One region of the Planococcus dechangensis genome, then DNA from elsewhere that is predicted to be linked to it. Evidence: riboswitches for the same ligand, from Rfam matches in the RefSeq annotation. Region 1 holds a riboswitch; the other holds the start of a gene.
What was found. Region 1 has a riboswitch for cyclic di-AMP ahead of ACFO5U_RS02730 (potassium channel family protein). Riboswitches for the same ligand answer to the same signal wherever they lie in the genome.
Positions count from the first base shown of each region.

Region 2: it holds a riboswitch for cyclic di-AMP, as region 1 does, so the genes downstream of both, ACFO5U_RS11610 (potassium channel family protein) here and ACFO5U_RS02730 (potassium channel family protein) in region 1, are expected to answer to the same signal.

Region 1 is NZ_JBHSGL010000004.1:6,266-10,695, reverse strand. It holds gene ACFO5U_RS02745 (ABC transporter ATP-binding protein) at 1-583, shown strand, start outside; gene ACFO5U_RS02740 (DUF2768 domain-containing protein) at 735-938, shown strand; gene ACFO5U_RS02735 (DUF4097 family beta strand repeat-containing protein) at 1,366-1,845, shown strand; cyclic di-AMP (ydaO/yuaA leader) riboswitch at 2,147-2,292, shown strand; gene ACFO5U_RS02730 (potassium channel family protein) at 2,375-3,031, shown strand; gene ACFO5U_RS02725 (TrkH family potassium uptake protein) at 3,094-4,430, shown strand, end outside.
Region 2 is NZ_JBHSGL010000005.1:1,714,511-1,718,940, forward strand. It holds gene ACFO5U_RS11605 (alkaline phosphatase) at 1-1,598, shown strand, start outside; cyclic di-AMP (ydaO/yuaA leader) riboswitch at 1,729-1,877, shown strand; gene ACFO5U_RS11610 (potassium channel family protein) at 1,951-2,616, shown strand; gene ACFO5U_RS11615 (TrkH family potassium uptake protein) at 2,618-3,949, shown strand; gene ACFO5U_RS11620 (TetR/AcrR family transcriptional regulator) at 4,058-4,430, opposite strand, start outside.

The DNA of each region.
Region 1 (4,430 bases):
ATTTGTAGCGGTAATCGGACCATCGGGCTCCGGGAAAAGTACTTTTCTTTCTATTGCAGGAGCACTTCTTCAACCTTCTGAGGGAGAAGTCGTTATAAACGATACAAATATTTCTCGTTTGAATACAAAGGACCTTTCAACATTGCGTCTGGAAAAAGTCGGTTTTATTTTGCAAACTTCTAATCTTGTACCCTATTTAAATGTCTTAGATCAACTATTGGTTGTTAAAAAAATGAAAGGTGCCGTAACAAAATCAGACAAGAAATTTGCAAAAGAATTGTTAGAAGAAATCGGTTTAGAAAATAAGTTAAAAAAATTCCCCGACCAGCTCTCTGGCGGTGAACGTCAACGTACAGCAATCGCTCGTGCTTTCATGAATGATCCGAATATTATTCTAGCTGATGAGCCAACCGCTAGCCTTGATACGAACCGAGCTTTTGAAATAATTGAGCTTATTGCTAAAGAAGTAAAAACACGAAATAAAGCAGCCATCATGGTTACACATGATAAACGCATGCTAAAATACTGCGACAAGGTTTATCAAATGCAGGACGGGAATTTAATGCTATTAGATCATCCTTAATTGTGAGTCAATAAGATTCAAAGAGGTATTTGACAATGTTAATCCACTGTTTTTGACTGGTAGTTTATTTAAGGAAGTGAATCCGCAACTATTGATTCACTTCCTTTTTCGAGTTCAAAAGTATAAATAAGTGAACGAAAGGCGGAGAATTATGAGTTCTTTAGATAAAATGTGGGTCTCTTTTTTGGGAATAGGTTTTTTAATAATATCCATGCAACTGATTTATCTGAGCAGATATAAAATACAAAGCGGCCTCTTAAAGTTTGTTTTTGCATTGATAGCATATATCCTATTAATTCTTGGTTTCTTGATCATGGTCTACCTGATTATGACTGGTCCAACTCCTTGGACTTAGCATGATGAAAAATGGGAGTAAGAACGGATGCAATCATAACCTCACTTAAATAACGAAATTAAAACAAATATTTTTTTCAAAGTATGCGATAAAGCAAGCTAAATAGTGTTGAAGAAAAGACGTTTACCTGAATTTCTGAGAAATGCTTGAATATGGTGTGAAAGGTCGCCCTGCAATAGAATGGATTATTGATGCAGATTAAATAAAATTGAATAGAATTAAGATTGATAGATGAACAAAATGATTACTCGAACAATGAAAAATGCATTTAATCATAATTAATGGTCGATTCAAATAGCGATTATAGATAACTGTTTTTTCTTAGTAGTACTATTTTTAATATTGAGAGGCGGCAATTAAAATAGATACATTTAAAAAAATATTAGCTATTTTTTTCCTTCTATATGTTATAGGAGTAATGGGCAACTTGATTATATATAAACAACTTGAAAAGACTACTTACTCCGAAGAAGCACATTTTAAAGAGAAGGTTACGGATATTACAATTGAAGCTAACAACGAAACAATAGAAATTGTTTCGACAAAAGATTTAGAAGTAAAAGTAGAACTTACTGGTTCCATTACAAAGGAAATTGATAAAAGGATCTCTGTAAATGTTAAGGATGGCCAGTTAACTGTTCTAACTGCAAAAGATGAAAAGTTGTACAACGGCAGCTTTTTTCGTGAGCCGTTGGGTTTAATCATCTATTTACCTGAAAAACGCTATAATTCGCTTCTCGTTAGAATAAATCAGGGAAGCGTCCAAGTCGGAAAAATAGAAGTTAAGAAGGTTAGGATGAATTCTGGGAGTGGAAATGTGGACTTGAAAAAGATTAAGGCCAAAAGTATTATTATCGAATCAGACCACGGAAAAGTTAATATAACTAAAGAGGATGGAGATATTTAATAAAAAGGTATTACAAGTTAACATATGACGAATTATCGGAAGAGCCTTCTTGACGAGGCTTTTCTTTTTTCTTTTTACGATAAATATATACGTTGCAATTCAGTTTAAAAGAATTGCTGATCCAATTTTAAAGGAATTAAGACAATCAACGTATTAAACACTGGCTTATTAATATCTTAGTTTGTCATTTGAGGTATTAGAAGTGATGATTTTAACAACCTCTAGCAAAATATAAAAGAAGTATTGACAATGATTCGGTGCAAGCGTAGTTTTAAATTTAGTCAAGAATATACGTATCGTTGCCTTTAAATCGCTGAATCAGAAAATGACCGGGGGAACCACTACTGGCAGGCTTTTTGCCTTGGGGTGAATCTTGCTTTAAGTAAGACGGGATACTCTCAATTCCGAATCCGACAGCTCACCTCGGAAGCGTTCAAAGAAATTAGAGGGAAAGGTCTAAGCTCCTGCTAAAGACCACTTTATTTGATGTGGTCTTTTTTAATTTGTTCGATAGAAAAGAGGATGGGACTTGAAAAAACAATTTGTGGTGATTGGACTCGGAAGATTTGGCAGCAGCATCTGTAAAGAGTTGTTTCACATGGGGCATGAAGTGCTGGCGATCGATTCAGCACCAGACCGTGTGGATCAAGTAAGAAAATATGCTTCACATTCAGCCGTAGCGAATGCAATGGATGAAAAAAACCTGAAAGAACTCGGGGTGCGGAATTTTGAACATGCCGTCGTTGCCATCGGTGACGATTTACAAACAAGTGTGTTATGTACCTTAATGCTTAAAGAGCTTGGCATGCCCATTGTTTGGGTGAAAGCTAAAAACTTGCAACACCAGTTGATTCTTGAAAAAGTGGGGGCAGACCGGGTCATTCAACCTGAATACGAGATGGGCATTCGGGTGGCGCACCACATGGATTCTGAGAAAGTAGTGGATTATATTGATCTTTCAGCCGACTACAGCATCATCGAATTGGTCGCTTCCTCTAAAATAGACCAGAAAACCTTATTGGAATTGGATATTCGAGCTAAATATAAATGTACCATTTTAGCTATCAAACGCGGGGAAACAGTGAATGTGGCACCGATGTCCGAAGATTTGATACGGCTCGGGGATATAGTGGTGGTCATGGGACATCGTACGGATTTGAAACGTTTTGAGGAAAAAGGAATTTAACCTGATGACAGAGAGTGCAGCATAAGCAGCATCGAATAAGCTAGGAGAATGGAGTTAGCATCTTGAAATTTTTCAATCTATTTACCAATTGGGGGCATTTATCTGCGATTCGTTTAATCGTTCTTTACTACGTGTTGGCAGTACTTTTTTCCTTCACTTTGTTAAGTCTTCCTTTTTTTCATCAAGAGGGAGTGGAGTTAACGTTCATCGATTTATTGTTCACGACTGTAAGCGCCATCAGTGTAACCGGTCTTGTGGTGGTTTCCACCGCAGATACCTTCAATACAGCTGGCATCATCGCTCTGACTTTTGTGTTGCAGTTTGGCGGTATCGGGATTATGACACTAGGTACCTTCATTTGGGTTATTTTTGGTAAGCGCATCGGGTTACGTGAACGTCAGTTGATTCAAATCGATCAAAACCAGTCCTCAATGTCTGGCCTGGTAAAACTATTGCTAAAAATCTTAAAAACTATTTTATTCATTGAACTCATCGGCACGATCATTTTAAGCATTTATTTCCTGAACTATTTTGATACTTGGCAAGAAGCACTTCTTCAAGGTTATTTTGGGGCAATCAGCGCCACCACTAATGCAGGGTTTGATATCACCGGCGATTCGCTGGTGCCATTTGCAAATGATTATTTTGTGCAGACTGTTAATATTACCTTATTAATTCTCGGTGCCATTGGTTTTCCAGTGTTAATTGAACTACAGGATTTTCTTAAAGGGGATGCGAAAAGAGGCAAACGAAGCAATAGCTTTTCCCTCTTTACCAAATTGACGGTGACCACGTTCTTTATCTTGATCGCAGTTGGCGCCATCGCCATGCTAGTCTTGGAACAGGGAAAGTTTCTGGCGGATAAATCTTGGCACGAACAGATTTTCTTCAGTTTATTTCAATCGGTGACCACCCGAAACGGGGGGCTCGCCACGATGGACGTCAGTGAACTGTCCGATCCGACCTTGATCCTGTTTTGTGCATTGATGTTCATTGGTGCTTCTCCAAGCAGCGTGGGTGGGGGCATTCGAACGACTACTTTTGCCATTATGATTTTGGCTATTTATAATTTCGCCAAAGGAAGGTCAGCGGTAAAGGTCTTTGGGCGAGAGCTAGATACGGATGATATCATCCGTTCCTTTATCGTCATTACCACGGCGGCCATGCTCTGTACGACAGCCGTGATTGCTTTGACTTATCTTGAACCATTTCCGATCCTTCCGATAGTGTTCGAAGTATCTTCGGCGTTTGGAACTACAGGCCTTTCAATGGGAATCACGGCAGACTTGAGTACAGCCGGCAAATGTATCGTCATCTTTTTAATGTTTGTTGGCCGTATTGGAATTTTTTCCTTCCTATTTATTATTCGTGGAAAGGTTACGAAAGACGCTTACCGCTA
Region 2 (4,430 bases), on a different contig from region 1:
TTTCTTCATTAAGTTTAGGGCTGCACAATACGAGCACCGAAGCGAAGAATAAGAAAGACGAACCGACCAATGTCATCATGATGGTCATGGACGGAACGAGCGCGGGCGCGACCACACTAGCTCGTTGGTATAAAGGCAATGACCTGGCGATGGATGAGATTTTAGTCGGCGGCATGAAAACCCATTCGGCGGAATCCGCCATCACCGATTCGGCTCCTGCTGCGACAGCACTTGCCACCGGCAATAAATCCAATGACAAAGTCATCGGCCTGCTCCCTGAACTCGTCAACACGCCTGGTGAAGACCCGGTCGATCCGGCCGACGCATATAAACCGGTTGCAAATGTACTCGAAGGCGCCCAAATGCTCGGCAAAGCGACAGGTATCATCTCCACTTCCGAAATCCAACACGCCACACCTGCAGGATTCTCAGCACACGCGACGCACCGCAGCAACTACCAGGACATCGCCGAGCAACAAGTCTATCAAGGCATCGACGTCGTCCTTGGTGGAGGAAAACAATCACTGGCTCCCGGAACGGCTAAAAATGCACGTGTCGATGGGGAAAACTTGCTTGATGTGATTGATGAAAACGGCTACGACTTCGTTGAATCGAAAGATGAGTTAGTGAACTCGACATCCGATAAACTATGGGGAGCATTTGCCCCATCGGCTTTGGCCTATGATTTCGACCGCGAAACGACGAATCCTGAGCAGCCTTCCCTTGCAGATATGACGAAAAAAGGCATCGATACCTTGTCGAAAGACGAAGACGGCTTCTTCCTATTTGTCGAAGGCAGCAAAGTGGACTGGGCAGCGCATGGCAATGACACCATCGGAATCATCAGCGACGTACTCGCTTTTGACGCCGCGGTAAAAGAAGCCATCGACTTCGCGAAAGCTGATGGCAATACGATGGTCATCGCCGTCAGCGACCACGGCAACAGCGGCATTACTATGGGCAATGAAAACACCAACTCCAACTACCCTGAAATTCCTGTATCCACTTATATCGATCCGCTGAAAAAAGCGACGATGACAGTTGAAGGAGCCTTGAAATCCTTGAAGCCGGATCGCTCAAATATGAAAAAAGCTGCTGAGCTATATGGCTTGGACGATTTAACCGATCAAGAACTGGATCAATTGAAGCAATCGAAATCACTGCAGGCAGATATGGCCCACATGCTTGCACAGCGTGCCAATATCGGCTACTCCACTAGCGGCCATACCGGCGAGGACGTCTTCTTGTACGCATACGGCCCGAGCAAACCGTCCGGTCTTGTAGACAATACCGACATCGCTAAAACGATGGCAAAGTTCATGGATTTCGACCTTAAAAAGACAAGCGATGAGTTGTTCGTCAATGCCAAACAAGCTTTTGAACAAAAAGGCTATTCGACACGCATCGATGTAACGGATGCCAACAATCCGGTCTTTATCGCGGAAAAGAACAAAATCAGCATCGAATTACCGATCAATAAAAACATCGCCCACATCACCAAGAACAATAAGATATCCGAAAAGACACTTAAAGGAGTCACCGTCTACAACGGAAAAGATTTCTACGTCTCGAAAGAAGCATTAAATCTTTCAAAATAAAAATGGTATAAAGGCTTTCTTCCAGGAGATTATGCTGGAAGAAAGCCTTTTATCTTTTATTACAGGTGATGAAATGCTATTGACTTCTTCGAATAGAAGCGTATATTTTAGCTTGTACAACAGAATCCACCTTTTAATATCGCTGAGACAGAATGAAATTCTGTACGGGGGAACCAATTTGATCGCAATATGATCTCGGGGTGAATCTTCAATTTGAAGAAGGGGTACTCTCCATCCCTAATCCGGCAGCTAACTCCGTAAGCGTAGAAAAGAGAGAAAAGGTCTATCTCAGACCGTTTCTTTGAAATGGTTTTTTTGTGCTCAATTTTAACGGAAAAGAGTGGAAGAACAGATGGGATGGAAGAAGAAGCAGTTTGCAGTGATCGGATTAGGTAGATTCGGAGGAAGCGTCTGTAAAGAACTGCACCAAATGGGACATGATGTACTCGCAATTGATCTGGACGAGAAAAAAGTCGCGGAATATGCGGAATTCGCCTCACACGCCCTTCAATTGGATTCGACAAGCGAGCGCGCATTGAAAAGTTCAGGCGTTACCAATTTCGAACATGTCATTGTCGCAATCGGCGAAGATATCCAGACTAGCATACTGACAACGCTAATCTTGAAAGACCTGGAAATCCCCAAAATCTATGTCAAAGCGCAAAACCGTTATCACCAAAAAGTGCTGATGAAAATCGGGGTCGAACAAGTACTGCAACCCGAGATTGAGATGGGAAAAAAGATCGCCGAAACTTTAGGCTCACAGAAAATTGTCGACTCGATTAACCTTTCTGCCGACTATAGCATTACGGAATTGCTGGCTACTCCCAAAGTAAATGATAAATCATTAAATGAATTGAACATCCGCCCCAAGTTTGGCGTGACGGTGCTGGCCATCAAACGAGGTGAACAACTGAATATCTCTCCGATGCCAGCAGATACATTGCAAGCCGGGGATATCCTTACTGTACTCGGCACCAAGAAAAGCATTCACCGCTTTGATCGAGTGGGCCTATAAGATGAAAAAATCCTATTTGCTTAAGAAAATCCATATATCTCCACCGCAAGTACTGTCCATCACCTTTCTGATTACTATTTTGTTCGGCGCAGTTTTGCTGTATTTGCCCATTTCGACGGTTGATCCAATTTCTTTTCTTGATGCCTTGTTTACTGCCACTTCCGCTACTACGGTGACGGGACTGGTGGTGCTCAGTACGGGAAATGATTTCACTTTATTCGGCCAAACCGTCATTATGGTGCTCATGCAGATCGGCGGGCTCGGATTGATGACTTTCGCTGTTTTGATCGTCATGCTTCTAGGGAAGAAAATCGGCTTGAGGGGCCGAATCTTGATTCAGCAGTCGTTTAACCAATACTCTCTGGGCGGCATGATCCGCCTTGTCCGCACCATTTTCATCTTCACGTTTGCCATTGAATTTTTGGCGGCCGTGTTCTTAGCCATCCGTTGGGTCCCGGAGCACGGCTGGGGAGTCGGACTTTACACTAGCATCTTTCATTCGGTGTCTGCCTTCAATAATGCAGGATTTTCATTGTGGGATGATTCCTTGATGGGCTATGTCGGCGATCCAACCGTCAATATCATCATCACCTTATTATTCATCACCGGCGGCATCGGATTTACCGTCTTATATGATATGTGGACCACCAAGGACTTTCGCCACTTGTCGCTGCATTCCAAAATCATGCTGGTCGGAACACTCGTCGTCAATATAATCGCCATGTTGTTCCTGTTCGTTTCGGAATACAGCAATATGCAGACGCTCGGCTCGCTGACTCTTGGCGACAAGCTATGGGCTTCGTATTTCCAAGCGGTGACGCCGCGGACTGCGGGATTCAATTCACTGGATATCGGCAGTATGGAAACCGGCTCTATCGTGCTCATTACTTTATTGATGTTCATCGGTGCGGGCAGCGCCTCGACCGGGAGCGGCATCAAGCTGACCACTTTTTTTGTCATCCTATTGGTGGTCGCTGCTCACCTTAACGGAAAAAAAGAAGCCGTCATCTTTAAACGCGCTATTCCTTCCCACTTGCTGGAACGTTCACTGGCGATTGTCTTCATCAGCATGTCTGCCATCTTTATCGGGATCCTCATTTTGAGTTATACCGAAAGTGCGCCATTCGAATGGATCATCTTCGAAGCGTTTTCCGCTTTTGGGACCGTCGGTTTGTCGATGGGCTTGACCGGTGAATTATCCAGCGTCGGCAAGCTGGTCATCATGGCGCTCATGTTTATCGGCCGCATCGGCCCGGTCACCTTGGCGTTTGCACTGGCACGCCAACATCGGGAACCGGTCAGCCACCCGAAAGGCGATGTCTTTACAGGGTGAATCTTATACCAGCCAATTACACAATAAAGCAGCACCGCAGATCTGTTTCTGCGGTGCTGCTTTTTTTCATGCCTCATTTTTGCTGAAACGGCTCAACAACAAAAGCTTTTATCGACCATCGGGATTCTTCATCACCCCTTCAGTTGAAAGCCGTCCCAATAACTCCATCAGATTTTCAAGCGGCGGTGCATGCTCTTGGTTAAACCAATAGCTCAATACGCCAATCATCGCCGACAAGGCATATTCCAGGGTATAGTCCAGTTCGAAATCGTCTTTTGCCCCTTGTTTCAATAACACCTCTTTCATCAAAGGTTTCATGCTGCGTTTGGTTTTGGCTTGAAAAGCCGGGTCTCCGTGATCACCAAGTAAGACGGCGAGGTATTTGCTATGTTGCACATACACATTGATCAGCGCTTCAAATGAAAAGGCAGAATCGGTCGACGACAGCTGTTGCACGGGGAGTTCCTGAAGCTTGGAAATT